Regions from separate parts of the Bradyrhizobium sp. LeoB3 genome, predicted to be linked through region 2. Evidence: riboswitches for the same ligand, from Rfam matches in the RefSeq annotation. Region 2 holds a riboswitch; the other holds the start of a gene.

Region 1 (14,176 bases), on a different contig from region 2:
GCGAAGGCGGGCCGGGTCTATGATTGCGGCAACCGATCGGTCGCGGGTTACCCCTTCCGTCTCGAGATCAGCTGTAAGGACGCCAGCGTGACCTTGATCTCGCAGACGGCCGGCGCGCAGACGCCGTTCACCGCGCGGCTCGGCGAGATCCTGGTGGTGGCGCAGGTCTACGACCCCACACGCGTGATCGCCGAATTCAAGGCGCCGGCGACGCTCGCCGAGCGAGGCGCACAGCCACAGCTCGCCGTCAACTGGCGCTCGGGGCGCGCCAGCGTGGCGGGCCTGCCGGCAGTGCCGCAACGCGGCTCGCTGGTGTTCGACGATCCCTCGATCGACCGCGTCAATGGCTCTGTGCAGACGCCGCTCGGCCGCGCGGGTCACGTCGAGCTGCACGGCCGCCTCGCCGAAGGCTCGTCCCTGGACAACCCGGTGATCGAGACCGCGCTGCAGATCAATGGCGGCAGCCTGCAGGACGTGCATCCGGTGCTGGCGACGCCGTTCGATGCCGACATCCGTACCAAAATTTCCGGCTTGAAGGATTTCACGCCAAAGCCGTGGCCGGAGCGCTTCCGCGAGATCCAGGCCGCCGGCGGCCATGTCGAGATCGTGCAGTCGCGCATCCAGCAGGGCGAGATGATCGCGATCTCCGCGGGCACCTTGAGCCTCAACGCGAGCGGCCGCATCGACGGCGAATTGCAGATGACGGTCACCGGCCTCGAGCGCGTGGTCCCGGCGCTGGGGATCGAGAAGATGCTCGAGGAGGGCGTGCCGCAATCGACGCTCGACCGCGTCGCGCCCGGCGTGAAGACGCAGGATCTCAACAATCTCTTCGGCGCGCTCGACCGCGCGGTCCCTGGTCTCGGCAAGATGGTCAAGCAGAACGCCAATGTCGGCGTTGCCGCCAGCATCAATTCGCTCGGCAGCGAAGCCATGCTCGAAGGCAAGAAGGCGCGCAGCTTCCCGCTGCGCTTCGTCGACGGCGCGGTGCTGCTCGGCCCGATCAAGGTCGGACAAATCCCACCGCTGTTCTAGCTTCCGTAGCCCGGGTGAAGCGCAGCGCAACCCGGGGATTCTCAGCCCGCATCGCAAGCTGTCCCGGGTTGCGCGGAGCCTGTCATCGGGCGCGCGTTCGCGCGACCCGTTGGCTCCGCCCGGGCTACGAAGTCCCGCGCTATTTCTTCTCCAGATTCGCATGCGGCCGGCCGAAGTCCGGCGCGGCCGAATCCTGGCCGATCTCGACGATGCCGCGGCGGATGGCGCGGGTGCGGGTGAAGTGGTCGAACAGCGCTTCGCCGTCGCCGCGGCGGATCGCGCGCGTCAGTTTCGAGAGATCCTCGTTGAAGGTGCCGAGCATCTCCAGCACCGCGTCCTTGTTGCTCAGGAACACGTCGCGCCACATCGTCGGATCGGACGCCGCGATGCGGGTGAAATCGCGGAAGCCGCCGGCGGAGAATTTGATCACTTCCGACGACGTCACCTGCGCCAGCTCGTCGGCGGTGCCGACGATGGTGTAGGCGATCAGATGCGGCAAATGGCTGGTGATCGCGAGCACGAGGTCATGATGATCAGGCGTCATGATCTCGACCTTGGCGCCGAGCGCGGCCCAGAAGTCACGCAGCCTGCCGATCGCGCCCGCCTCAGTGCCCTCGGGCGGCGTCAGGATGCACCAGCGGTTGATGAACAGCTCGGCGAAACCGGAATCGGGACCAGAGTGCTCGGTGCCCGCCACCGGATGCGCGGGCACGAAGTGCACACCAGCAGGGATATGTGGCCCCATGTCCCTGACGATGGCGCCCTTGACCGAGCCGACATCGGAGACGATGGTGCCCTTCTTCAGGTAAGGCGCGATCTCCGCCGCCACGGGTCCGCAGGCGCCGACGGGAATGCAGAGGATGACGAGATCGGCGTCTTTGACCGCCTCCGCATTGTTCTCCACCACGCGGTCGACGATGCCGAGCTCGGCGACCCGCGCGCGCGTCTTTTCCGAGCGCGCGGTGGTGACGATCTCGCCGACGAGCCCCTGCGCCCGCGCGCCGCGCGCGATCGAGCCGCCGATCAGGCCGAAGCCGATCAGCGCGATGCGTTGAAAGTGCGGCGCGGCGTTCACTTCTGATCCATGAAATCGCGCAGGCCCTCGACCACGAGGCGGTTGGCCTCCTCGGTGCCGATGGTCATGCGCAGCGCGTGCGGCAGGCCGTAATTGTTCACGGCACGCAGCACCAGTCCGCGCTTGGTGAGGAACGCGTCCGCCTCGGCCGAGGTCTTGCCCTTTTCGGTCGGGAAATGGATCAGCACGAAATTGGCGACGCTCGGCGTCACCTTCAGCCCGAGCTTGCGGACCTCGTCCGTCACCCAGCTCCGCCATTTTTCGTTGTGCACCCTGGACATCTCGACATGCGCGGTGTCCTCGACCGCGGCCACCGCCGCGAGCATCGCCGGAGTAGAAACGTTGAAGGGGCCGCGAATCCGGTTCACCGCATCGACGATATGCGCCGGGCCGAACATCCAGCCGACGCGGAGCGCCGCGAGCCCGTGGATCTTGGAAAAGGTGTGGGTCATGACCGTGTTCTCGGTCGTCGCACACAGTTCAAGACCGAGGCCATAGTCGTTGCGCACCACGTAATCGGAATAGGCGGCGTCGATCACCAGCAGCACGTTCGACGGCAGGCCTGCGCGCAAGCGCTTGACCTCGTCGAACGGCAGATAGGTGCCGGTCGGGTTGTTCGGATTGGCGAGCCAGATCAGCTTGGTCCGCGGCGTGACCGCCTCAAGGATCGCATCGACACTTGCGGTGTAGTCGGTCTCCGGCACGACCACGTTCTTGGCGCCGTTCGCCTTGGTCGCGATCGGATAGACCAGGAAGCCGTGGGTGGTGGAGATCGCCTCCGAGCCCTCGCACAGATAGGTGTGGGCGAGCAGGTTGAGGATTTCGTCCGAACCGGCGCCGCAGATGATGCGGCTCGGGTCGAGGCCATAGGCGCGGCCGATTGCCTCGCGCAGCACCTTTGAGGTGCCTTCCGGATAGTCCTCGAGATGTTCGGCGGCGTGCTTATAGGCCTCGATCGCCTTCGGCGAGGGACCGAAGGGCGTTTCGTTGGCGGAAAGCTTGAACACCTTGCGCCCCGGTTCCGCCACCGGGCTCTTGCCGGGGGTGTAGGGCGCAATATCGAGGATGCCGGGATTCGGCACGGGGCGGGACATCTCTAACTCTCTAGCTCCGGATTGTAGGGGCGGGGGGCACCATATAGCGCGTTGCGTGGCTGCCGACGAGGGCCGATGAGCGCACCGAGGCTCCGGCGCGGATCAGGGCCATTTTGATCTCCTCGAAGCCGCGGCCGGCGACCGATACCAAAAGCGCCGCGCCGTCGAAGGCGGTGTCCGGCACCGCGACGATTTCAGCGAGCGGGGCCAGCGCGCGGGCGATCTCGGCGTTCCAGCCGGAAACGCGCACGCTCCACATCTCGACTTCGGTCACCATCGCATCGTCAGCGACGCGCGAGATCACGAACACGGGCAGCGCCGCGGGATGATCGGCGCGCTCCAGGAACGGCAATCGCGCGATGATCTTCGGCGCGCCCTCGGCCTCGAGGTCGATCCACCATGGCGTGCGGCTGGAAATGGCCGACACCAGCGCGAGGTCGCCCTTCGATTTCGCCACCGCTTCGACCGCCGCCTGCGCGCTGAAATGCGAGACGTAAGGCACCACGAAGCCGAAATGGAAGCGCGCCGAATCCCGCATCATGGATTCGCCGACCGAGACATCGGCATGCACCGAGAACGGCGCCTGGACATAAGTGAAGGTCGAGATGATGACGCGCCAGATGCTCTCGATGGTGTCGAGCGGCAGGATGCCACGATGGCGCTCGACTAGGCTGCGCATCATGGAGGCCTCGCGCGCCGGCCGGAATGCGGAGCCGACTTCCTGGGTCTGCTTCACCTTGATCAGGCGGTCGATGATGTCGCCACGCGCCATCAACAGGTGATGAACCTGCTCATCGATCGCGTCGATCTCTTTGCGCAACTCGGCCAGCGAGGGCGGCGCCGGAGGCGGTTTTGACATGCTAGGGCCCGTCGTTTCTCTTCAATCAGCAAGCAGACTCTTCACCTCTCCCCGCCTGCGGGGAGAGGTCGAAATTCAAGCGCAGCTTGAATTTCGGGTGAGGGGGAGCCTCCGCGAATCCGTCTGGTACCGTGTTCGCGGAGAGAGCCCCTCACCCCAACCCTCTCCCCGCAAGGGCGGGGAGAGGGAGAAAGTGCGAGCCCCCGTTCTGTCCCATGGGGCCAGATGGCGCAAGCTCGGCCTAAAGGTCACGGTTAGGTTAACGGCCCCACTTGCCTTGACGCAGGCCGGGTAAGGGACTACTTTCCCAGCACTCCGTGGTCATTTGAGCCGGCCGGCTTGCAGCCACGTTAAAGAATTCGCTAAACAGGCCGGGGACAGATCGATCCCGGCCGAACCTTTGTTCAGGCCGGGTTTTTCATGGCCTGATTTCTGTCCGGGACCTCCGCGTCGGAGGAAGGCGCCACAAATGACCAAGGTGCAGTCGATCAAGAGTCCGTCGATCCAGGGTGAGGATCGCGCCCATGAGGCCGATCATCCGTCCTCGCTGGTGGCGAAGTTCGGCATGGATCAGCCGTTGAAGCTCGACTGCGGCATCGACCTCGCGCCGTTCCAGATCGCCTATCAGACCTATGGCGAGCTCAATGCCGAGCGCTCCAACGCCATTCTGGTCTGCCACGCCCTGACCGGCGACCAGCATGTCAACAATTTGCATCCGGTGACCGGCAAGCCTGGCTGGTGGGAGACCATGGTCGGCCCCGGCCGGCCGCTCGACACCTCCAGATACTTCATCATCTGCTCCAACGTGCTTGGCGGCTGCATGGGTTCGACTGGCCCTGCCTCGCTGAACCCTGCGACCGGCAAGGTATGGGGCCTGGATTTTCCGATCATCACCATCCCTGACATGGTGCGTGCGCAGGCGATGCTGATCGACCAACTCGGCATCGAGACGCTGTTCGCGGTGGTCGGCGGCTCCATGGGCGGCATGCAGGCGGTGCAATGGGCGGCGGCCTATCCGGAGCGCGTGTTCTCGACGCTCGCGATCGCCTGCTCGACGCGGCATTCGGCGCAGAACATCGCCTTTCATGAGCTCGGCCGGCAGGCGGTGATGGCCGATCCGGATTGGCGTGGCGGAAGCTATGTCGACCAGGGCACGCATCCGCATCGCGGGCTCGCGGTCGCGCGGATGGCCGCGCATATCACCTATCTCTCTGACGCGGCGCTGCATCGCAAGTTCGGGCGGCGGATGCAGGATCGCGAGTTGCCGACATTCTCCTTCGATGCCGACTTCCAGGTCGAGAGCTATCTGCGCTACCAGGGCTCGTCCTTTGTCGAGCGCTTCGATGCCAACAGCTATCTCTATCTGACGCGCGCGATGGACTATTTCGACATCGCCGCCGACCACAATGGCGTGCTGGCGCAGGCGTTCCGCGGCGTCGAGACCCGCTTCTGCGTGGTGTCGTTCACGAGCGACTGGCTGTTTCCGACGTCGGAAGCGCGGGCGCTGGTGCATGCGCTGAATGCCTCCAGCGCGCGGGTCTCGTTCGCGGAGATCGAGACCGACAAGGGTCACGACGCCTTCCTGCTCGATGTGCCCGAATTCTTCGACATCTCGCGCGCCTTCCTGCACTCGGCGGGCAAGTCGCGCGGCCTTGGCGATGCGGGGCTTAAGTGATGGCGCTTCAGGAGCAAGCTCTGCCGCTGCCCGGCTTGGCGCCGCAGGCGAGCACGAGCCTTCGTCCGGACCATCTTCTCGTCGCCGAAATGGTTGAGCCCGGGTCGCGCGTGCTCGACGTCGGCTGCGGTGACGGCGATCTGTTGCAGCTTCTGGAGAGTCGCGGCATCGATGGCCGCGGCATCGAGCTGTCGCGCGAAGGCGTCAACCACTGCGTCGCCAAGGGACTCGCGGTGGTGCAGGGCGACGCCGACACCGACCTCGGCAACTATCCCGACGATGCGTTCGACTACGTGATCCTGTCGCAGACGCTGCAGGCGACGCGGCAGCCGAAGGCTGTGCTGGAAAATCTCCTGCGCATCGGTCACCGCGCCATCGTCTCGTTCCCGAATTTCGGTTTCTGGAAGATGCGGCTGCAGCTTTTGATCGGCGGGCACATGCCGCGCACCGAAAATCTGCCGGCCACCTGGTACGACACCCCCAACATTCATTTCTGCACCATCAAGGATTTCGTGCAGCTCTGCGACGAGATCCACGTCAAGATGGAGCGCGCCGTCGCGCTCGACCTCTACGGCCGCCCGGTGCCGCTGAACCTGCCGTGGTGGGTCTGGAACATGTTCGGCGAACAGGGCGTGTTCCTGCTGAGCAGGGGCGGGAAGGGACGCTGAGTACTCTCCCCGCCATTCCGGAAGACCTCTCCTCCGTCATTCCGGGGCGATGCGAAGCATCGAGCCCGGAATCCATTTCCTCCACGAACTCTGCGGCTCGATGGATTCCGGGCTCACGCTTCGCGTGCCCCGGAATGACAGGCTAAACTGTTGCCGCGAGCACCTCCCCTCGTCATTCCGGGATGCGCCGAAGGCGCAAGCCCGGAATCCATTGCGCCGCAAAACACGTGGATGAATGGATTCCGGGTTCACGCTTCGCGTGCCCCGGAATGACGGTTACACCATCGACCTGGGATCGCGCTGCAGCCACCTTCCCGCTTCCACCAACGCAATAAACCGCTCGACCATCTCGTTGAACAGCGCTGGTTCCTCGAGATTGAGCACGTGTCCCGATTTCGGGAAGAACGTCAGCCCCGCCGCGGGCAAATGCTTCTTCAAAAACAGGCTCGGCTCGACGCAATTGTCGTCCTCGTCGCCGCAGATGATCAGCGCCGGCGTCGGCACGCGTCCGATCGCTTCCGCCATGGTGTAGATCGAGGGCCGGCCGCCTTGAAAGCTGCGCATGGTGTTGGCCGATCCCTTGGCATCGTGGCGCGCGAGTGCGGCATAGAAGTCGGCATGGCCGCGCGGATCCTTGACCAGGAACGGAATCCGGCCCGGCGCCTCGCGCGTCACCTTGGCGACCGCTTCCGATCCAATCGTCTCATACTGCTCGGCATTGGCCCGGCATTGCGCACGGAAGGCGTCGAGGTGTTCGAGACTTGAGCCGGAGCCGACGCCCGCGAGCGTCATCGACATCACGCGCTCGGGCGCATTCAGCGCAACCTGCAGCGACGAATAGGAGCCCATCGACAGCCCGACGAAATGCGCGTGGGCGATGCCGAGATGATCGAGCACCGCGAGCGCATCGGTGTAGAAATGCTTGTAGCTGTAGACCTCGGCCGATGGCGGGACGTCGGAAGGCGTGTAGCCGCGCGCGGAATAGGCGATGCAGCGGTGGCCGCGCGAGAAATAACGCATCTGCGGCTCCCAATTGGTGTGATCGGCCGCGAACTCGTGCAGGAAGATGATCGGCGTTCCGCTCCCAACCTCTTCGAAATAGAGGCGGACATTATCCTTGGCGACGGCATAGGGCATTTTAACCTTTTCCTTCTTGTGAGCCTGCGCGGCGAGGATCGCAATTAACCTTCACGGCTGCAATGCGGCGGCCTCGTTTCCTTTTTCGCCTCCAAATGTTCGTGAAATCGTCCTGCAATTTTTCGCCGCAGCGCGGCACGACATCTTTGTCTTGCCACATTGAGCGGCACAAAACGCGCTGCGGCTGTCATCCAGATGTCATCCACAGACGGGCGCACCGGGGAAAACGGGGGTGTAACAGAAGGAAAAAATGGGAAGTATGGTTCAGTTGCGTGCGTTCCGCCGGTTGCTTCGAATTCTGGCGCTGGCGTTGTGTTCGACGGTTATCGTCGCTTCTATTTCTCCCGCTTCGGCACGGCCTCATCACGGCGCAGGGCGCCACGCCAGGGCCTATCATGCCGGTCATCATGCCAAGCATCACCATGCCCGCGCTCACCACTGGCGCAGGGTCCGCGTCTCGCGCTTTGAGCGCGGCGTCGCACAGATGCAGGCGCAAGGCCTTGCCGACAGCAATGCGAGTCTGTCGCCGGAGCCTCAGCAGGCGGCAAGCTTCGGTTCGTCGAACATCGTCGATGAAGCCCGCCGTCACCTCGGCGGCAACCCGACCAGCCGCGGCAGCCTGTGGTGCGCGCGCTTCATGAACATGGTGCTGCAGCATTCGGGTTATCGCGGCACCGGCTCCGACATGGCGAGCTCGTTCGCCCGTTACGGGCAGCGAGTCTCCGGCCCGCAGGTCGGTGCCATCGCCGTGATGTCGCGGGGCCGCCGCGGCGGCCATGTCGGCATCATCACTGGCATCGATGCCAAGGGAAATCCGATCATGATCTCCGGCAACAACGGCAACCGCGTCCGCGAAGCCCCGGTCTCCCGCGGCCGTATCTACGCCTACGTGATGCCGACGAATTAGCCGCTACACTCTCCACCGTCATCCCGGGCTCGATGCTTCGCATCGCCCCGGAATGACAGCCTCCGTCATTGCGCGCCAACGGGTCGCGCGAATGCGCGCCCGACGACAGGCTCCGCGAAGCAATCCATGCCTCCACTTGCGGCGCTATGGATTGCTTCGCTTCGCTCCACTTCGCGGTCGGTCGCAAAGTCGTCGGCATCGATCGAGGCTATGGCGTCGTCGATCGCGCACAGTTTGCCGCAAGTGACGACATAGGCGTCGCCTCGCAGTTCACTCTCGATTTTGCTCCGCAACGGCAGCAAGCTCCTCTTGCGTAGCCTCGGCCACGCCTGAACGCGTTCCAGAAGATCTTTCAGGTCTGCTGCGGTCACGCTGCGATTACATGTGGCGCGGCCCGGGATTGCTATCAGCTGGAACCGATCTTCCCGAACGCCAGCACGTGTAGCCCGAGCCGCCGGCGGACGATCCAGAACAAGAGCACGGTCTCGAAGCTCAGCGACGTCGATATCGCTATGGCGGCGCCGTGGCCGCCGAAGCGCGGTACCAGTGCGACGCACAGCACCAGGTTCATGACGAAGGCGAGCGCGTAGGCGAGCGCGCAGATCTTCTGGTGGCCGAGCATGTTGAGCAGACGTTCGACCGGGCCGATTGCAGCGCGCACCACGAGGCCGATGGCGGCCAGGAACATGATGTCGTAGCCGATGACGAATTGCGGCCCGAACAGCCACAGCAGCGGCTTGCCAAAGGCGAGCAGGAGGATGGTCGCGGCGAGCGAAGGCCAGAACGTCCACTGGATCGCATGGGCGACATAGGCCGATAGCCGCGCCTTGTCGCCGAGCGCGTTGTATTCGGCGAAGCGATGCGCCGTCGTCGCCGACATCGCGTAGTGGATGAAGGACACCAGCGCCAGCGTCTTCACCACGGCAAAGTAGACGCCGACCTCCTCGGAGGAGCGGAACTGCTGCAGCACCAGCACATCGGTGTAGGAGAGCAGCAGATAAAAGCTTTCGACCAGCAGGATCGGCAGTGAGACCGCAAGCCAGCCGCTGATGTCGTAGGCCTTCTCGCCCGGCTCGAGGTGGGCCGCGAGGCGGCGGTTCAGCACCAGCATCTGGCCGATCATGGCGATCCACACCGCCGCGGCGCTGGCGAGCATCGCGGCGGTGGCGCCGAGATCGAAGCCGAGCACGACGGCGCCCGCGGTGAAGCCGATGATCAGTCCCTGGCGCACGATGAATTGCGGCATCAGGCCGAGCCGCATCCAGTCATGCGACCGGGCAATCCCGTCCTGGGTATTGGCGACCACGAACGCCGGCAGCGTCAGGCAGCCCATATAAAGCGGCACGACCGTGTCCGTACCGATCCATGGCGACAGCAGCTTGACGAGGCCTGCGAGCAGCAGCGAGACCGCGGTCGACACCGCAAAAGTCAGCCAGCGGCTGCCGGACAGAAAACCGCGCAATAGCGCGTGCTCGCCTGCCGTGCGGTATTCCGGAATGAGCTTCTGCGCCGAGGCCGAAATGCCGAAATCCATCATGCTGCCGAGCAGCAGCACCCAGGTCCAGACATAGACATAGACGCCATAGTCCGAGCTGCCCATCCAGCGCGCGAGCAGGATTTGCGAGAGATAGGCGGCGACGGCGCTGACGACGCGGATGACGAAGATCGTCCCCGCGAGCCGCCGCGTGACGGATGCCTCGCCGGAGCCGCCGATCAGGCCGCGCATACGCGCCATCATGCCCGTGGGCGAAGCGGTTGCGGATTGGGCGTCCATCACGGCCAAGGCGAAAATTCCCAAAATGCCGCGCGTTTGCGACAGGGGCCCTGAACTATCAACGAAACGTTAAGAATGGGTTGGGTGGATAACGGTGAAACCGTGGCCCGGATGGAGCCAACGGGTCGCGCGATGCGCGCCCGTTGACAGGCTCCGCGCAATCCGGGGCCCGTCTTTCAGCGCGGGGCCACTGTCCCCGGGTTACGCTTGCGCTTCACCCGGGCTACTAATTCCTAATCACTCCAGATTGGTGTTGAACTCGTAGGCGCGGTCGCCGCCGACCAGGGTCAATTTCAGCGCGGCGCCGTCCGGATTGGCGCCCGGCGGCAGGCCGTCGAGCTCGAAGGAGAACCGTTTCACCCCGGGCGGCGAGTTCGGCTCGAGCTTCGGCACCGGCAGGGCCCAGTCCGGCGTCGGTCCCTCGACGTACAGGCTGACGTCCTTGCCTTCGGGCGCGGCGACATCGACCAGCACGGTCGACTTGCCGCTGCGTTTGACGTCGCGGATCGTCACCGGGTTGGGATCGCCGATATTGGCCGGCTTCGGCACGGCGTCGAGCGCGGATGACAGCGCGCCGTCCTCGGTGGAAGCGACGCTCGCAAAAGCAAGCTCGACGCTGGTCTCCACAGGGATGCACAGCTTCTCGCACACCGCATAGTTAATGTTGGCGCGCAGCGTCAGCGGCTTGTCCGCACTCTTGGCGACGATCCGAAGCGGCAGCACCACCTGGTGCTTGTAGCCGAGCGAGGTGCCGCCGGCGCCGTCGTCAAATTTCATAGGCGCCGGCCACAACACTGTCACCGCGTCGACATTTTCCGACTTCGAGAAATCGAAACGCGGCGGCACACCGGAATCGCCGGGGGTACGCCAATAGGTTTTCCAACCGGGCTCGAGTTGGATGGCTATACCGCCTAGCAAAACCGCGCCGCTACGCGAACCTGCAAGCAGCCGTACCGCCGAATGGGCGTCCCGCTGCCAGGGCGAGGAATCCTCGGCATGCACCTCCGTCGCAGGCCAGACGACTGAAAGAGTGGCTAGCAGGCCGAGCGCAGCCCGCATGGGAACTATGGCGATCATGGAACGTCTTTACCGCCTGGTTATTGCGTAAACCATTGAATTGCGTGTGATGGATGGCGCGAATACGGCGCTCTGCTTGATTGACAGAAGCCTCACCCAATATCAGGATATCAAATCAGCATGGAGGCCTTTCAGATGACTCCTGAAGGCAAAGCACCAAAGACCGCCCGCGGCAAGGTGGCCGGCGTCGGCGACAATTCGTCGGGCAGCGGTTATCTCGACGGCCAGATCCTGATCGCCATGCCGGTTATGAGCGATCCCCGCTTCGAGCGCTCCGTCATCTACATGTGCGCGCATTCCGCCGAGGGGGCGATGGGCATCATCGTCAACCGTCCGGCCGGAAGCATCGATTTCCCGGGGCTCTTGGTGCAACTCGACATCATCCAGAAGGCCGACCAGATCAAATTGCCGGAAAATGCCGAGACCATGAAGGTGATGAAGGGCGGCCCGGTCGATACCGGCCGCGGCTTCGTGCTGCATTCCAGCGATTTCTACATCCAGGATGCGACGCTGAATATCGACGACGATATCTGCCTGACCGCGACCGTCGACATCCTGAAGGCGATCGCCAAGGGCTCCGGCCCCAAGCATGCGATCCTGGCCCTGGGCTATGCCGGCTGGGCCCCGGGGCAGCTCGAAAACGAGATCCAGCACAATGGCTGGCTGCATTGCGACGCCGATTCGGATCTGATCTTTGGCGACGACGTCGAAGACAAATACGACCGCGCCCTGCGCAAGATAGGCATCGACGTCGGCATGCTCTCGAACGAAGCTGGCCACGCGTGAGGCTGTCATTGCCGGGCTTGACCCGGCAATCCATCGGTCAAAAATTGCGTTCTTGAAGAGGTGATGGATGCGCGGGTCAAGCCCGCGCATGACGAGGGTTGATTGCGTACAACAGCTACTCCGCCGCCTGCTGCGCGACGGTCGGCTCGGTGCCGGCCACGGTTGCGCGGCGCATGTCGCGCGGCTGGGACTGGTCGTAGCGGCGGACGCGATGCATGGTCTGGCGATTGTCCCACATCACGAGGTCGTGCAGCTTCCACCTGTGGACATAGACGAATTCAGGCTTGGTCGCATGCTCGGTGAGGTCGCGTAGCAGCAGCCGGCCCTCCGGCATGCTCATGCCGCGCACCGCGCCCGCGTGCGATGAGAGATAGAGCGACTTGCGGCGATGCACCGGATGGGTCCGCACCAGGCGCTGCAGCACCGGCTTGAACATCTCCTTCTCCTCGTCGCTATAGTCGAGAAAGCCCAGCGAGCCGCGTGAATACATCAGCGAGTGCTCGCAGATCAGGTCCTCGATTTCAGCCTTGGTCTCCTCGTCCAGCGCGTCATAGGCCGCGCGCATGTCGGCGAATTCGGTGTTGCCGCCCTTCGGGTTCACCACCCGCGCCGACAACAGCGAGAATTTCGCCGGAATCGGCCGGAACGAGCTGTCGGAATGCCACAGGCAGTTGCCGAGATTGAACAGATGGGTGCGGTGATCCTTGGGTAGCGGCTTGCCGTCCTTGCCGAGGTTGGAGACGTCGTTCAGCCCGGAGGAGAGGCGATAATCCGCCTTCTTGGTCACGTTGCCGCCGCGCGCGTTTTCGCGCTCGCCGAAGTTCAGCGCAAAGGCCAGTTGCTGCTCGTCTGTTATGTCCTGGTCGTGGAAGACGAGCACGGCGTATTTGTCCATCGCCGCCTCGACTTCGATCGCTTCCTGCCTGGTCAGCGGCTTTCGCAGATCGAGGCCTGTGACCTCGCCGACAAAATGCGGATGAAGCTGCCGGATCGCGATGGCCATGGCGTTCTCTCCTCATGTGCAGGCGGTTTTTCCGCTTCGTTTGAGGAAAGGCTATCCTGTGACGTTGCCAAGTCAACGCGGCGCCGGCCCATGGCCCCTTGCACGCGGCGGCCCGGACACGTTGCAGCGCATCACGCATTTCGCGCCATCAGCCCGCCATCCACCGGGATCACCGCGCCGGTCAGGAACGACGCCGCCGGCAGGCACAGGCTCAAGGTCATGTGCGCGACCTCCTCCGGCTCGCCATAGCGGCCGAGCGCTGTGCGGCGCTTGGCATAGATCGTCTTATGCTCTTCCGGAATCCGGTCGGTAATCCCGGTGCGGATCGGGCCCGGGCAGATGCAGTTCACAGTGATGCCCTCGCGGCCCAGTTCCACGGCAAGCGAGCGTGTCAGCCCGGTGACGCCGGCCTTCGCCGCGGAATAAGGACTGTGCAATGCGGTAGCGCCGAGCGCCTCGGTGGAAGCGATATTGACGATGCGCGGGCATTTCGATTTTCGCAAATGCGGTAAAGCGGCGCGGATGATGCGCTGATGCGCGGTCAGCATCACCGCGATCGCCTTGGCCCAGGCGTCATCATAGCCGTCGTCGTCGATTGCGACGCGCACGGAGATACCGGCATTGTTGACGAGGATGTCGAGCCCGCCGAAATGCGCGGCGACGCTGCCAATCACGGCCGGGATTGCATTGCGATCGGCGACGTCGAGCACCCACGCCTTTGCCGTCCCTCCACTCTTGCCGATTTCCTGCGCGACCGTTTCCGTGCCTTCGGCGGTGATGTCGGTGACGGCGACATTGGCGCCCTCAGCGGCGAACACTAGCGCGGTGGCCCGGCCCATGCCGCTGGCGGCGCCGGTGACGAGAACGGTCAAGCCTTTCACCGAGCGGCTGAGCTGTTTGAATTTGGACATCGTGTGACCAGTGGGATGGAGGGAACAGGTTGCAGGATTGACAAGGCTGGCATCGATCCGCAGACAGGTCAAACAAGCAAGAAGCAAGGGAGAAACGTGCGATGAACGAGCTCGATTTCAGCGGCAGGCAGGTTCTCGTGGTGGGCGGCTCCAGCGGCATCGGCAACGGCATCGCGCA
Region 2 (15,388 bases):
TGATGCGCATTCGATTTCCTATGTCCGCAAGGGCAGCTTCGGCTGCCATTGCCGCGGCCGTTTCCATGAGCTGGTGACCGGCGCGATCCTGGTCGGCCATCCCGGCGACGAATATACCTGCACCCATGACCATGTCGGCGGCGACGAATGCCTGTCGTTCTACCTGCATCCGGAGCTGGTGCAGGCGATCGGCGACAGCCGCGCGGTCTGGCAGATCGGATCGGTGCCGCCGCTGCCGGAATTGATGGTGCTGGGCGAACTCGCGCAAACGGCAGCAGATGGCAACAGCGACATCGGCCTTGACGAGGCCGGCCATCTCTTGGCCAACCGCTTCGTCGAGGTGGTGTCGGGGCGCGCGGCGAAGCCGGTGACAGCCGCCTTGCGCGATCGGCGCCGCGCGGTCGAGGCCGCGCTGTGGATCGATGCGCATTCGCAGCAAGAAATCGGGCTGGATGATGCGGCGGATCAGGCCGGCATCAGCGCGTTCCATTTCCTCAGGCTGTTCTCGGACGTCCTCGGCGTGACGCCGCATCAATATCTCGTGCGCTCGCGGCTGCGCCACGCGGCGCGCCGCTTGGCCGATGACGACAGCTCGGTCACCGAGATCGCCTACGACGTCGGTTTCGGCGATCTCTCCAATTTCGTGCGCACGTTCCGCCGCGCCGCCGGCGTCTCGCCGCATGCGTTCCGAAAAGCGTCGCGCGGCGACCGCAAGATTTTCCAAGAACGGCTGGCGCTGCACTAGCTAGCCTCCTCCAGTCCAGCGCGTCATCAGGCGCGCCTAAAGCACTGGAGAACGATCATGTATGACCATATCGGACTGCGCGTCGGCGATCTCGACGCCAGCGTGCGTTTCTATACCGCAGCGCTTGCCCCGCTCGGCTATGTCCTGTGCTCGCGCGATGACAGTGGCGCCGGCTTCGGCCCGAAGGGCGAGCCGGCGCTGTGGCTGCATCTGCACAAGGGCAAGAGCAATGGCGGCGCCCATGTCGCATTCCGCGCGCCGAACCACGAGGCGATCAAGACATTCCACAGCGAAGGATTGAAAGCCGGCGGCCGCGACAACGGCGCAGCCGGCCATCGCAAGGATTACAGCCCGACCTATTACGCGGCGTTCCTGATCGACCCCGACGGCAACAATGTCGAGGCGGTGTGTGCGTAAGCCGCGATCGCAGGGTGGGCAAAGCGGAGCGTGCCCACCATTACGAGCAGAGAGCTTGACGGTGGGCACGCTTCGCTTTGCCCACCCTACGCGACTTCACAAAGGAATTACCCCATGGCATCCATCCACAAGGAATTCATCATCGATGCGCATCCCGACCAGGTATGGGATGCCTTACGCGATTTCGGCGCGCTGCATACGCGCCTGGTGCCGGGCTTCGTGCTCGACACCAAGCTCGACGGCGATGCCCGCATCGTCACCTTCTCCAACGGCACGGTCGCGCGTGAACTGTTCGTCGACTGCGACGACGCGCGGCGGCGGCTGGTCTATGCCGTCGTCAGCGAGCGGCTGAAGCAGCACAGCGCATCCATCCAGGTGTTCGCCGACGGCGATTCCCGCAGCCGCGTGACATGGATCGCCGATGTGCTGCCGAACGAGATCGCGCCCTACATCTCCTCCCAGATGGATCTTGGCGTCAGTGCGATGCAGAACAAGCTCGGGCGAGAGTCGGTGTGATGAACCTGTGTCAGGACAGCGCGGGACTTACCTTCGCAATCGGCGCGCGCTTCGGGCCCCAGCGTGTCAGCACCACGCTTGCGCATGAGAGCACGCCGAGCACGACCATCGAGGCGGCTGCGAGCATGAAGAAGTTCTGCGCGGTCGCCTCATGCGTCGAGAGCCACCAGCCGCCGGCGGCGATGAACAGCAGACGCGCGGTCTGCGCCAGCACCGGGCCCAGCACCTTCGCCGCGCCTTGCGAGGAGAAAAACATCGACATCGCCAACCCGATGAAAGCGTACATCGGCGCCGCCGTCGACAGATATTGATGGCTGGCCAGGCGCACGGCGGGATCACCCGTGAAGAGGTTGACCCAGAGGTCGGGGAAGATGGCGAGGAAGGTGCCGATCGCACCGACCGAGACGAACGACACCGTGCCCGCGGTCCAGGCGATCCGCCGCGCCCGCGCAATACGGTCGGCGCCGACCGCCATGCCAATCATCGGCACTGAGGCGATGCCGGTCGCGAACGCGAGCGACGTCAGCATGAATTCGAGCCGCGCGCCGATGCCGTAGCCGGCCAGGATCGCGGTGCCGAAATTCGCCAGCATGTGGGTGAAGATGCTGATGGTCAAAACCGACTGCAGCGGCGAGAAGCAGGAGATGGCGCCGACCTTCAGGATGTCGATGAACATCGCCCACTGGATGCGCAATCCCCTGAGCTTCGGCACGACGCGGGCGCGGCCGGAGAACAGGTACCAGCCCATCACGGCAATGCTGATCGAATAGGCGATCAGCGAGCCCGCCGCGACGCCGCGCATGCCGAATTGCGGGATCGGCCCGAGCCCGAGGCCAAGCGTGCCGCCCAGGATGATCTGCCACACCGCGGACGACAGGATCATGGTCGAGGGCAGCTTCATGTTGCCGGTGCCGCGGAGCACGCCCGCCATGGTGTTCATCAGCCACGGCAGCACGGCGCCGCCGAAGAAGATCTGGCTGTAAGCAATCGCCTGCGCCAGCACGTTGCCGCGGCCGCCGAGCAATTCCAGAAGATGCGGCCCGAAGATCAGCATGCCCAGCATGAAGACCAGCCCGAAGCTGATGCCGATCAGAAGCGCATGCGCCGCAAGCGTGGAGGCGCGCTCGGTCTCGCCGGCGCCAAGTGCCCGCGCGATCGCGGAGGCCACGCCGCCGCCCATGGCGCCGCCCGACATGGTCATGGTCAGGATCACGCAGGGAAACACCAGCGCCATCGCGGCCAGCGATTCGACGCCGAGCCGGCCGATATAGGAGGTCTCCGCGATCACCACGCAGGTGCCGGCCGAGAGCGCGATCACGTTGGGCCAGGCAAGCCACAACAGCGTGCGCAGGATCGGCCCGTCGAGCAGGCGGTTGCGCGCCGGCGCCGTCACCGGCGGCGGCAGCGGGCGCTCTTCCTCGTCGACAGGTATTTCGGCAACCGCGATATCAGGCATTTCCACTCCCGAAGCACGCGGTCTGGTTGCCGCGGCGCGGTGCTTCCCTACCACGGCCGCGATCAATTCCACGTGCGCCCGGCGCAGGGGCCCCCTGCGCGATTGTAGGTGGGTAGCCTCCCGTCCCACCACACGAAATTCACGCCGAACGATAAGAACATTCGACCGGGCAACGGATTGTCCCTGCACCATCTTTAGGGAGCCCATCCATGCGCAGGAATCTGCTCGTGGCAATTTCGATCGGCGCGTTGGCGCTGTCGCTTTCCGCCTGCAATGACCCGGAGGACACCAAGACCGTCGCGCAGAGCTACGGGGCCGCGCCGGCGCTGCCGCCGCCCGAACATTCGCTGATCCCGACCGTCGATATCGCCACGCCGAATCCGTGGCCCGCCGGCACCAAACCGATGGCCGCCAACGGAATGGCCGTCAACGCGTTCGCGACCGGGCTCGATCATCCGCGCACGGTCTACATATTGCCGAATGGCGATGTGCTGGTGGCCGAAAGCAACGCACCGCGGAAGCCGGACGACGGCAAGGGCGTCAAGGGCTTCATCTACAAGCAGGCGCAGAAATGGGCCGGGGCCGGCGTGCCGAGCGCCAACCGCATCACGCTGCTGCGCGACGCCGACGGGGACGGTGTCGCCGAAACCCGCAGCATTTTCCTGAAAGACCTGAATTCGCCCTTCGGCATGGTGCTGGTCGGCAATGATTTCTATGTCGCCGACTCCGATGCGATCATGCGCTTCCCGTATCACGAGGGAGATACCAAGATAGACGCGGCCGGCGTGAAGCTCACCGAGCTCCCCGCTGGCACCATCAATCATCACTGGACCAAGGACCTGACCGCGAGCCCCGACGGCAGCAAGCTCTATGCGACCGTCGGCTCCAACAGCAATGTCGGCGAGAACGGCGTGGAGGCCGAGGCCAATCGCGCCGCCGTGCTCGAAGTCGATCGCCAGAGCGGCGAGTGGCGTGTGTTCGCCTCCGGTCTGCGCAACCCGAACGGCCCATCATGGAATCCGCAGACCGGCAAGCTCTGGGTCACCGTCAACGAGCGCGACGAGCTCGGTAACGATCTGGTGCCGGACTACATGACCTCGGTGAAGGATGGCGGCTTCTACGGCTGGCCCTACAGCTATTTCGGCCAGCATGTCGACAGCCGCGTCGATCCGCAGCGGCCGGACCTGGTCGCAAAGGCGATCGTGCCGGACTATGCGCTCGGCGCGCATACCGCCTCGCTCGGACTCACATTTAACACTGGGAATCTTTTTCCGCAGGACATGGCCGGCGGCGCCTTCATCGGCCAGCACGGCTCGTGGAATCGCAAGCCACGCTCCGGCTATAAGGTGATCTTCGTGCCGTTCGCGAATGGCAAGCCCGCAGGGCCGCCGCGGGATATCCTGACCGGCTTCCTCAACGACAAGGGCGAGGCCCAGGGCCGTCCCGTCGGGGTCCGCATTGCCAAGGACGGCGCGCTCCTCGTCGCCGACGACGTCGGCAACACGGTCTGGCGCGTGACGCCGGCGACGCATTCGGCGGCGAAATAGCGATCGGATCGATCAGAGCTTCGGTTCTGATTGAATCAGAACCGAAGCTCTGGATTCCCGTTTTGACGCGTTTTCTTCACACGAACCGGTGTCCACTTCGCTCGAAAACGCTCCGGCCAAGGTTCCTACTGTGGCTTTGCTGCACGCGAACGCAAACATTGCCCGCGGCCGTCGCATCCTCGCCCAAATGGCTTCTCGGTCTCGCCACGAATTCGGTTCACGAAGCATCGACCATACTTGGGGAGATGGTTATGCGGGCGACCAGACTATCTGCGCCGGTGGTGTCCACCGACGCCACGGCAGAGATCGCGCGGCTCCAGAATGAGCTGACCGGCTTCAATGACCGTATCACCGAACTCGAAAAACAGCATCCCGAGGCCTCGAAGCTGGAAGCGCTGAGGGCGAGCGCGTCGCTGCTGGCCCGGCAAATCGATGAGCTGCGCTGTTCGAGCTCGACCGACCTGACCGAGCTGCTCGCAAAGTAGGTCGCACCCCGAAAGAACGACGGGGACGATTGCCGGCGAATTAGCCAGGCGCGCTGGTCAAGGGCTTCCATGCGGCGAGCGCCGCGCGCGCAACGCGTTCAAGCTCTCGCCGCGTCGCGCCGTCGCGCGCCTGGATCGACATGCCCTGTTGCACGGTGACGTAGTATCGGGCGATCGCCGCGAGATCGGCGCTTGCCGATATCTCGCCTGATACCACGCCCTCCTGCAGGCGCTGCCGCAGATCCTCGACGTTTTTCGTGCGCATCGCCATCAGCTCGCGCCGCACCGTTTCGGACTGCTCGGTCGCATGCAGCGCCGATAGCACCACGAGGCACCCCGTCGGCCGGTTCCGTCGCGTGAACGCCCTCGCCGTCTGCATGAGATAGCTTTCCACCGCCTCAAAAGCAGTCGGCGCGCGAGCGATGCCATCCCAGATCTCAGGCCCCTCGGTGGCGCTATACAATTGCAGCGCTTGCCGGAACAGTTCTTCCTTGCAGCCGAAGGCCGCATAGAGGCTTGGCGAAGCAATCCCCATCGCCGTGGTGAGATCGGTCATCGACGCCCCTTCATAGCCCTTGACCCAAAACACCTCCATGGCGCGCGCGAGCGCCGCATCCTTGTCGAAGCCCCTGGGGCGACCTCGTTCGACCATCCGTCCACCCGATTTCTGTGTTCTTCACTACATAATCAGCTTGACCGCCCGGCGCAACCAACCTATTTCTGTATCGATCAACACAGAAATGGAGATGGAACATGAGCGCATTGCAGGGAAAGCGGGCGTTGGTGACGGGCGCGAGCCGCGGGATTGGCGCCGCGATCGCAAGGCGGCTCGCCGCCGATGGCGCGAACGTGGCGATCACCTATGAACGTTCGGCCGACAAGGCGCAGGCGGTGGTCGCCGAGATCGAGCGCTTGGGCCGGCGCGGATTTGCGATCAAGGCCAACAGCGCCGATGCCGCCGCGGTCAAGACGGCCGTGGATCAAGCCGCCGAGGCGCTCGGCGGTCTCGATATCCTCGTCAACAATGCCGGCATCTTCAGGGGCGGACCGATCGACGAACTCAGCCTCGAAGACATCGATGCGACGCTCGCGGTCAACGTCCGCGCTGTGGTGGTCGGATCTCAGGCGGCGGCAGCGCACATGGGCGAAGGCGGCCGCATCATCTCGATCGGCAGCAATCTGGCGACCCAGGTGCCCGGTCCCGGCATGAGCCTCTACTCGATGAGCAAATCCGCGCTGATCGCGTGGACAAAGGGCCTGGCGCGCGATCTCGGCGGCCGCGGCATCACCGTCAACATCGTACATCCGGGCTCGACCGACACCGACATGAATCCCGCCGAAGGCGAGCAGGCGGCCGCCCAGCGGGCCCGGATGGCGATCCCCCGCTACGGCAAGGCAGAGGACGTCGCAGCGCTGGTCGCATTCGTCGCTGGGCCGGAGGGGCGCTCGATCAACGGCACCGAGCTTACCATCGACGGCGGCGCCAACGCGTAGGCGGCCACCCCGCATCGCCAGCGGGTGATTGCAACGGGCCCTGATCGTACTTGCAAGGGCACCAATTGAGACAAACGCCGCCGGGAGACCGTATTTCGAGCCCGGCGGTGCAGTTTGTGAATTGCCGAACGCTCAGAGCGAGCTGATCGAAAGCTTCATAAAGGCGTCAAGCAACGACGGTATTTTGGTAGCCTCAAAATTGATTTCTTTTGCATATGGATGCTCGATGACCGACGAGAAAGTCGCCCGTCTGCGGGCCCATGACAGCAACATCAGCCGATACCGGCGGCTGCTGGCGACCAATCTTACGGATCTTGAGCGTGGGTTTGTCGAAAGGCGGTTGAACGAGGAATGGTCGGCCGTGCAAAGCTTGGCCAATCCCGAAATTTCAACTTGTCGCTTCGACTGGAGCGGCCCGCCAATGTGATCGCGGCGGGCTCTCGTCAGGGCTTCGCTTTCGCCAGCCCCGGCGTCCGCCAGGGCTGACGGAGTTCGCCAAATTCCTCGACGGTCGTTTCCAAGACAGATTTTGCGCGACTCCTCGGGCCCAAGGCCGCGCGGGTCGCGGGGGCCCGGTCCGATGCCGCCATAATCCATCGCGCGCATCGACGGGACTTGAGAAACTGCTGCTATAAGAGCATCGCTGCCGCCACGGCCCGGTGGTCCTTATTGTGCCGGAGGGGAGTCCATGAAGCTCATCTATGCTGGCCTACTGTTGGCCGCAGTATCCTGCCAATGCGGCGAGCGCTGCTATGCCCAGCAGGGCTCGTTGGGCCCCACCGATATAGACGGCTTCTATCAGCCTCCAGCGGAAGCCATCCCTTCTCTTCCGCAGCAACGGACGGCCCGCAAGCGGAGGGACGAAACGGCGCAAGGTTCGGCGTCAAAATCCACGAACTGGGAGGAAGAAGCAGCGCGCCAGCGGGCTGATGACGATCAGCTCAGGCGCAAACTGAATATCTGCCAGAACTGTGTTTCGCCGAACCAGAAAGGCAAGCCGGCAGGCTTCTAATCTGTGAAGCCCGTCCGACGTCGGTCCCCGGCCGCAACGGAAAACCATGTCGCCGCTGGCGGTCAACCGGGCTAAAGTGCTCTGGTCAGCTTATCGCGAAGATGGGCATGCGCTCGCCGACACCGCGGAGAGTCATCACCTGAGGTTGGGCATCCACCCCGCGCGACGAAATGAGTCGGGCCGATTCCGGATCCTGCACCACCGCCTGGGTGGCGAAGATGCTGTCGCCTGTGGCCAAAGCCTGCACCCGCGATGCGATGTTCACCGTCTGGCCGAAGTAATCCTGCCGGTCGTTCAGGTTCACCGCAAGACAGGGCCCCTCGTGAATCCCGATCTTCAGGATCAATTCCTCCGCGCCCCGCCGGACATTCAGCGCTCGCATCGAATCGCGCATCTTGAGGGCGGCGGAGACGGCGCGGTGCGGCACCGGGAAGGTCGCCATTACGGCGTCACCGATGGTCTTGACCACGGCGCCGGATTCAGACGCCACGATTTCGTTCAGGATCTGGAAATGCGAGCGCACCAGATCATAGGCGACGAGATCGCCGACGCGATCGTACAGGTCGGTCGACCCCTTCAGGTCCGTGAACAGGAACGTCAGGCTCATGATCTTGAGCCGCTGCTCGACGTCGAGGCTCTCCGTCCGATAGAGGTCGCGGAATGTCTGGTTCGTCAGCAATCGCTTGGCGGTAAGGAAGGGGCGGCGGCCGCCGATCAGCCGCTCCAGCTCCGGGCCCGTCACATAGACGCCGACCAGAATCCGGCGCTCCGTTCGGTTGTCCAGCAGAAGACGCAATGGACCCGGAGACAGGGTGATGCGGCTGAGGCCGGTAGGGGCGTTCATGAAGATCATCGAGAGCTCGCGGCGTTCCGCCGTCGGTTCGCCTGAGGTCTCGATCAAATGGGCACTATGGGTCACCGGGTCGAAGACGATCACGGGCTGCGCCGGAAGTTGCAGAGCCAGAATCATCCGTTCGCCGGCGTGCAGCTCGATCGTCTCCAACACAGCCTTACTGGCGAGCTCAGCGAACGCGTCCGGCTTGGGGGAGACGACCCCCGTCCCAAAAAAGACCTGCCGGTGATAGTCCCAGAAGCCGAGTTGGTCCGGAGAGTGGGCGGCGATGCGGCGAATCCGTGGGCTGACCGTGAAGCTGACCTCCACCGTTTCGTCCAGCACCGGCTCGCTCGCCACCCCGCAGAAAGCGCAGTGGTAGTCCTCCTTCTGCACGCTCCGCAACGTGGCGTTGGCGCCGAGGATGCCGCCGCAACTCGGACATAGAATGTTCCAGGACATCTCGAACAGCCCAAGCCGCGATGCGTGCAGAAGGGCCGCGATGACCTTTTCCTCGTCCAGGCCGCTGCCGGCAGCGAAGGCCACGGCATTGAGCCGAGCGAGTTCCTCGTCACGGCCATTCTGGACGAGATTACCGACGGCATCGACCACGACGGGGTCGGCCGAGCGGCGCAAGGCGTCGAACAGGGTGTCGCTATCCTGCATGTGCCGAGCATACCTCAAATGTCCGGCGACGACACTCGGCCACTAGGGTCGCAGTGCGTCGATAGCATGGGCGATAAGAATACCGACGCTCAATATAATCAGACATGAAATTACGGCATCAAACATGCCTTTAGTGGATGATCTCACCCCTGATCAGTCAAAAAGATTCGACCGCAGGGGAACATTTCCGGCACTGTCGATGCGTCCAGGCCACAACCCGCGTCGTGTGAGATCAAGCGAGCGCTACGTAGCCTCGAACACGATCAAGATTGTCGTTTCCCCTTCCGAATGGTGGCGGCTACGACCGCGGTCGACAGGTTCTGATCGCTGACGGCGCCAACGGCGCTCACCCGGGGCGCAATAGGTCAGTGCAATGGCAACAAGCCCATTGAAGGCCAGCCAAGCCGCAATGACCTCGAAACAGGTTACAGTGTAATCCACCGACCACCCATCAAGCCGTCGGCCCCTGAGATAGGCCACGACGTCTTTGTGTCGTTATGGTGGTCACAACGAATGTAATCTGTGATTCAGGGCTAACCGTACCAAATGAGCAACAGGAAATTTCGCGCTCACACCCTGAAATGCTTGGAGAGCTTCAGGCCCTGGGCCTGGTAGTTCGAGCCGATGCGCTGACCGTACATCGCATCGGGCCGGGCAAGCATCTTCTCATAGACCAGGCGGCCGACGATCTGGCCGTGCTCGAGGATGAACGGCACTTCGCGCGAGCGCACTTCCAGCACGGCGCGGGCGCCCTGACCGCCGGCGCCGGCATAGCCGAAGCCGGGATCGAAGAAGCCGGCATAGTGCACGCGGAATTCACCGACCAAAGGATCGAACGGCACCATCTCGGCGGCGTAGTCCGGCGGTACCTGCACAGCTTCCTTCGAGGCGAGGATATAGAACTCGCCGGGATCGAGGATCAGGCTGCCGTCGGGGCGCGCCCGGATCGGCTCCCAGAAATCATCGACCGGATAACCACCGCGGCGATCGACATCGACCACGCCGGTATGGCGCTTGGCGCGATAGCCAACGAAGCCGCCGGAATTCTCGCCCGAGAGATCAACCGAAACCGCGACGCCATTGGTGAGATCGGCATCGTCGATATCGACCAGGCGTTCAGCGTCATGCAGCGCGTCGAGCTCGTCGGCGCTGAGGATGGCATCGCCGGTGCGGAAGCGCACCTGGGACAGCCGCGAGCCTTCGCGCACCAGGATCGGAAACGTCTTGGGGCTGATCTCGGCATAGAGCGGGCCGTGATAGCCGGCCCCGATCATGTCGAAACGGCGCGTGCCGTCGGCGATCACGCGGGTGAAGACATCGAGCCGCCCGGTCGAACTCTTCGGGTTCGCAGCTGCGACGATCTCCGGCGGCAGTGCGAGGCTCTCGAGCAGCGGCACGATGTAGACGCAATTGGTCTCCAGCACCGCGTCGTCGGCGAGATCGATCTCGTGCAACTTGAGTTCGTCGATGCGCTCGGCAACGGTGGCGTCGGGACCGGGCAGAAAGCTCGCGCGCACGCGGTAGGCGATGTCGCCGAGGCGAAGATCGAGGCTCGCGGGCTGGATCTGGCTCTCCACGAAGGGATAGGCCGGCAGGATCAGGCCCGCGTCCGCCATCGCCGCGATCATGCGGTCGGGCAGGATCCCATTGGCATCGTCTTGCAGTACGAACGACACAGACGCGGTCCCTCAAGACGGCTTAGAGCCATAAAAGGCCCAAAAAATGGATTTTATCGGTTAGCCGATGCCCGCCTTGACGGAAAGGGCGGGAACGAATATCAGCATGACTTATCCCGTGGTGATTTGAGCCGGCCGGCTTGCAGCCACGTTAAATAAGTCGCTAAACAGGCCGGGGACCTCAGCGATCCCGGCCCTTCAGGCCGGTTTTTTTGTGACCATTTTCCCAAGGACGAAAATGGTCACGTTGGAGGTCCTAATGTCTGCAGCTACACGCTACCGCCCCGAAACCCGGCTGGTTCATTCCGGAACGCTACGCTCACAATTTGGCGAGACGTCCGAAGCAATATTCCTGACCCAAGGGTTCGTCTACGCCACGGCCGAGGAATGCGAGGCGCGATTCAAGGGCGAGGATCCCGGCTTCCTGTATTCGCGTTTCTCCAACCCCGACGTCTCGATGTTCGAGCGCCGCATGATCGAGCTCGAGGGCGCGGAAGCTGCGCGCGCGACCGCGACCGGCATGGCGGCGGTGACGACTGCGATCCTCGCGCCGCTGAAGGCCGGCGATCACGTGGTGGCCTCGAAAGCGATGTTCGGCTCATGCCGCTACGTCGTGGAGGACCTCTTGCCGCGCTACGGCATCCAGTCGACGCTGGTCGACGGGCTCGACCTCGACCAGTGGAAAAAGGCGATCCGGCCGAACACCAAGACCTGCTTCCTCGAGAGCCCGACCAATCCGACGCTCGACGTGCTCGACATCGGCGCGATTGCCGAGATCGCGCATCAGGGCGGCGCACGGCTGATCGTCGACAATGTGTTCGCCACCCCGATCTGGCAGAGCCCGCTGTCGCTCGGCGCCGACGTCGTGGTCTATTCCGCGACCAAGCATATCGACGGCCAGGGACGGTGCCTCGGCGGCATCATCCTCTCCTCCGAGGCGTTCATCACCGAGCATATCCATAACTTCCTGCGCCAGACCGGGCCGTCGATGTCGCCGTTCAATGCGTGGATACTGCTGAAGGGGCTGGAGACCTTGGCGGTGCGCGTCCGGGCGCAGACCGAGACGGCCGCGAAGATCGCGGATGCGCTCGCAAGCCATCCGAAGATCACGCGGCTCATCTATCCGGGCCGCGCCGATCATCCGCAGGCAGCGACCGTGAAGAAGCAGATGCGGTCGGGGTCGACCCTGATCGGGTTCGAGGTGAAGGGCGGCAAGGCCGGCGCGTTCCGCTGCCTCAACGGGCTCAAGATCTCGCGCATCTCCAACAATCTCGGCGACGCCAAGAGCCTCGTCACCCACCCCGCCACCACGACGCATCAGCGCCTGGGGCCGGACGCGCGCGCCGAACTCGGCATCAGCGAAGGTTTTATTCGTTTCTCCGCCGGCCTCGAGCACGCCGACGATTTGATCGAGGATTTTGCCCAGGCGCTGGAGACGGTGTGAACTCCGCACACACTGTCGTCCCGGCTTGACCCGGGACGACAGCGGGGTGGGCAGCAACAGCGGTATTACATCGGCCGATACGTCCGCACATCGGCCGGCACGTTGACGCCGAGCTTGATCTGACCGACCGACTTGATGATGTCGTCGCCGAGCAACTGGGCGAAACAGGCATAGCCCCAATCGTTCATGTGCAGGCCGTCGGCGATCACGAAGCTGTCGATCGGGATCGACTGTTTCTCGTGCCAGTCGCGCATCACTTCAAAGCGCGGGAAGATGCTGACATGGCGGAGCTCGGCGATGTGGTTGAGCAGCCGGATCATCTTGTTGGCGCTAGCGGCACGCTCGGTGACGCGCGGCGAATATTGGGGATCGACCAGCACGACGTCGGCGCCAGCCGACTGGATGCGCGTCACGCCATCCTCGACCATTTTTTCGGTCTCGCCGGGGTCGAGATTGCGCAGCACGGCATTGGTGCCGACTTGCCAGATCACGAGGTCCGGGCGGGCGTCGATCACCTCGGTCTGCAGCCGCTGCATCATCTCCGGCGCGTCCTCGCCGCCCCGGCCGCGGTTGACGACGCGGATGTCGGCGCCGGGATATTGCCGGTGCAGTTGCGCCGCGAGCCGGTTTGGATAGGTGAATTCCGGCGCCGAGGAGCCGTAGCCCTGGGTCGAGGACGAGCCGAAGGCGATGATCGTGACCGGCTGGCCCGAGGCAAGCTTGCTCGCGACGTGGGGCAGCGAGCCCATCGTTTTCGAGACGCCCTTCGGCGGCAGGCAGGGCACGCGGCGGAAGATGTCGCTGGCCGACTTCGCGACCTCCTTCACCTTGTCGATCGCCTTGCCAGCGATGCCCTTCTGGGCATCAGCCTCGGCGGCGGCCGCAGCACCGGACGAAATGGCCGGCGTGGATGGTTCCGATTTGTCGGATGGGGGGTGGGATTTCGCGCCGTCAGTAAGCGCGGCATGCTGGTCACCTTGCGCAACTTGCGCGTGCAGCGGCGAGGTCACGAGCATGGACGCCGTGACGGCGGCGGCCGCCACCAGCCATGTGCTTCGACAAAAAGGGCGGTAGGTCCTCATTAACGCTGGTTCCCTTTAGTTCTGCTGCGCCGGTCCGAGGTGGGCCGCGTCGATCACGAATTTCGACAGCGCACGGCCGAGACAGGCATGCACCCGCTTGGCCAATTCCACGCCGTGGGCGGAGCTGAACAGGTCGAAATCACCAGCATCGTTCCAGTGATGCATGATGGCGAAACGATCAAACAGCGGGACATCATGTTCGTGCGCCGACACCCGCATATTATCTAGGTATGGTGATCCGGAAATCATGCTTTCGGTGCGGGGGCTGTACTGAAGATTGACCAGGACCACGTCGGTTCCCGCCTGTTGCAATGCACCAATTCCCGCATCCAGAGCGCTGCGAAAGTCGTCGGGATCGGTAGCTCGGATGGCATCGACGGTTCCCGTCTGCCAGATCACCAAAGTAGGCCTTTTTGCTTCCACCAGCTTAACGAGGGTGTCGGCTGTATCCCCCGTGGTTTTGGCGCCCTGCAGTTCTACGGACAGGTTAACGGTCGTGCTGGGCAGGCTTTCCTTCAGCGCAGCCTGCAACTTTGCCGGGTACGCGCTGGCCTCGGAAGAGGGAATCGTGGAGGAGCGGCTGCCGACCACCAGCACATTCAGCGGCTGGCCGCTTCGCACCGCCTCGGCGACCTTGCGCAACGAGCTCTCGGTGGCCAGCAGATTGGCCGGGACGTCGCAGATCTGCTCGGGATCGCCGGCGCGTGCCGGGGCCGCCGACAGATAACCGGCCAGCAATGTCAGGCCTAGCATAGTCCATAAGCCGGACTTCATACCGCCCCTCCCGCCAGGTCGGCATTGCCGCCGGCGCTCTTGTATCGCGCGGCACCTTTGTCGGCGGAGTGTTTGTACCACGAAATCACCCACGCCATGGCGCACATGATGACAATCCCGGTGACGCTGACCAGGAAGTGCATTCCGGCGCCGCCGGACACCTCGGCCAAGATGAAATGCCCGGCAAATGCCAGGAACACACCAAGGCAGAATATCTCAAGGGAGTGCTGGCCGCAGAGGATCAAAGGTCGCAGCCAGGGCGATTTCAGGCCCGGCCAATCCCGGGGCAGGACGCGGACGGTGATGGCCGCCAGCGCCAGGAAATGGGCAAAGCGCAACACGTCCAGATCGGTCTTGTTGATCGGATACATCCACTGCTCGATGCGGCGCGGCACGATGTGGCCGAGCTGCGGCAGATACCAGGACAGCGTGACCAGGAACGCCGCGAACAGATAGGCAATGCAGATCCAGAGCGTGATCGGGGAGGCCAGGATGCGCGACATCCTTCTTGCGCCGCCGAGCGCGCACCAGGCGCCGAACACGAACAATAGTTGCCAGGCGAACGGATTGAACGCCCAGACGCCGTTCGGATAGGCGCTGAGATAGAGGTCGAAATGCCAGGTCAGGACGTAGAGGCCGGCCGAGAGCGCCAGCGTCACGTCGGTCCGCCATTTCATCAGCCACAGGATCAAGGGCAGGAACAGCATCAGCACGATGTAGAGCGGCAGCACGTCCATGTTGACGGGACGGAAGCGCAATAGCAGCGCCTGCACGATGGTGACATCGGGCTGCTTGAGGAAATCCATGATCCCCATCTCTTCGGTGTAGAGCGGGTTCTCGAAGCGGGTGGCGACGTAGGAGATTTCCGCAAGAAAGATCGTGAACAGGAACACGTGGGCGACATAAATCTGCCAGACGCGGCGCAGGATGCGCGCGGTCGCCACCACGAAGCCGGCCTGAAGCATCGCACGGCCATAGACGAAGGCCGCGGTGTAGCCGGAGATGAAGATGAAAATCTCGGTCGCGTCGGAGAAGCCGTAATTGCGGATCGTGAGCCAGGTCAGAATGTTCGTCGGCAAATGGTCGATGAAGATCAGCCACAGCGCGAGCCCGCGGAACAAATCCAGCCGCAATTCGCGCTCGGAGGTTGCGGGCATCGTGATCGCGGGCGCGGCGGCGACCGCTGCGCTCGCGTCCTTGGCGTCGGCAAGCTGCGTTCCGGAAATTGGATCGGCAATCGAC

The links. A riboswitch is a leader RNA that binds a small molecule or an ion and turns the genes downstream of it on or off. The one in region 2 is predicted to bind S-adenosylmethionine.
Region 1: another riboswitch for S-adenosylmethionine. It lies ahead of metX (homoserine O-acetyltransferase MetX); the one in region 2 lies ahead of ACZXDY_RS30725 (O-succinylhomoserine sulfhydrylase).

What each region holds. Positions count from the first base shown of each region.
Region 1 is NZ_JBVBEF010000131.1:1,162-15,337, reverse strand. It holds gene ACZXDY_RS40850 (DUF2125 domain-containing protein) at 1-1,032, shown strand, start outside; gene ACZXDY_RS40845 (prephenate/arogenate dehydrogenase family protein) at 1,172-2,107, opposite strand; gene hisC (histidinol-phosphate transaminase) at 2,104-3,201, opposite strand; gene ACZXDY_RS40835 (chorismate mutase) at 3,212-4,060, opposite strand; SAM riboswitch at 4,368-4,447, shown strand; gene metX (homoserine O-acetyltransferase MetX) at 4,530-5,735, shown strand; gene metW (methionine biosynthesis protein MetW) at 5,735-6,403, shown strand; gene ACZXDY_RS40820 (alpha/beta fold hydrolase) at 6,680-7,540, opposite strand; gene ACZXDY_RS40815 (TIGR02594 family protein) at 7,800-8,447, shown strand; gene ACZXDY_RS40810 (hypothetical protein) at 8,513-8,740, opposite strand; gene ACZXDY_RS40805 (lipopolysaccharide biosynthesis protein) at 8,854-10,230, opposite strand; gene ACZXDY_RS40800 (protein-disulfide reductase DsbD domain-containing protein) at 10,459-11,298, opposite strand; gene ACZXDY_RS40795 (YqgE/AlgH family protein) at 11,434-12,084, shown strand; gene ACZXDY_RS40790 (TauD/TfdA dioxygenase family protein) at 12,200-13,087, opposite strand; gene ACZXDY_RS40785 (SDR family NAD(P)-dependent oxidoreductase) at 13,219-13,998, opposite strand; gene ACZXDY_RS40780 (SDR family NAD(P)-dependent oxidoreductase) at 14,100-14,176, shown strand, end outside.
Region 2 is NZ_JBVBEF010000062.1:33,741-49,128, forward strand. It holds gene ACZXDY_RS30665 (helix-turn-helix transcriptional regulator) at 1-745, shown strand, start outside; gene ACZXDY_RS30670 (VOC family protein) at 803-1,162, shown strand; gene ACZXDY_RS30675 (SRPBCC family protein) at 1,277-1,678, shown strand; gene ACZXDY_RS30680 (MATE family efflux transporter) at 1,689-3,134, opposite strand; gene ACZXDY_RS30685 (PQQ-dependent sugar dehydrogenase) at 3,344-4,681, shown strand; gene ACZXDY_RS30690 (hypothetical protein) at 4,933-5,166, shown strand; gene ACZXDY_RS30695 (TetR/AcrR family transcriptional regulator) at 5,207-5,818, opposite strand; gene ACZXDY_RS30700 (SDR family NAD(P)-dependent oxidoreductase) at 5,920-6,660, shown strand; gene ACZXDY_RS30705 (hypothetical protein) at 6,887-7,087, shown strand; gene ACZXDY_RS30710 (hypothetical protein) at 7,349-7,672, shown strand; gene ACZXDY_RS30715 (DUF5939 domain-containing protein) at 7,758-9,170, opposite strand; gene ACZXDY_RS30720 (2'-deoxycytidine 5'-triphosphate deaminase) at 9,740-10,798, opposite strand; SAM riboswitch at 10,955-11,034, shown strand; gene ACZXDY_RS30725 (O-succinylhomoserine sulfhydrylase) at 11,106-12,290, shown strand; gene ACZXDY_RS30730 (SGNH/GDSL hydrolase family protein) at 12,356-13,372, opposite strand; gene ACZXDY_RS30735 (SGNH/GDSL hydrolase family protein) at 13,388-14,146, opposite strand; gene ACZXDY_RS30740 (OpgC domain-containing protein) at 14,143-15,388, opposite strand, start outside.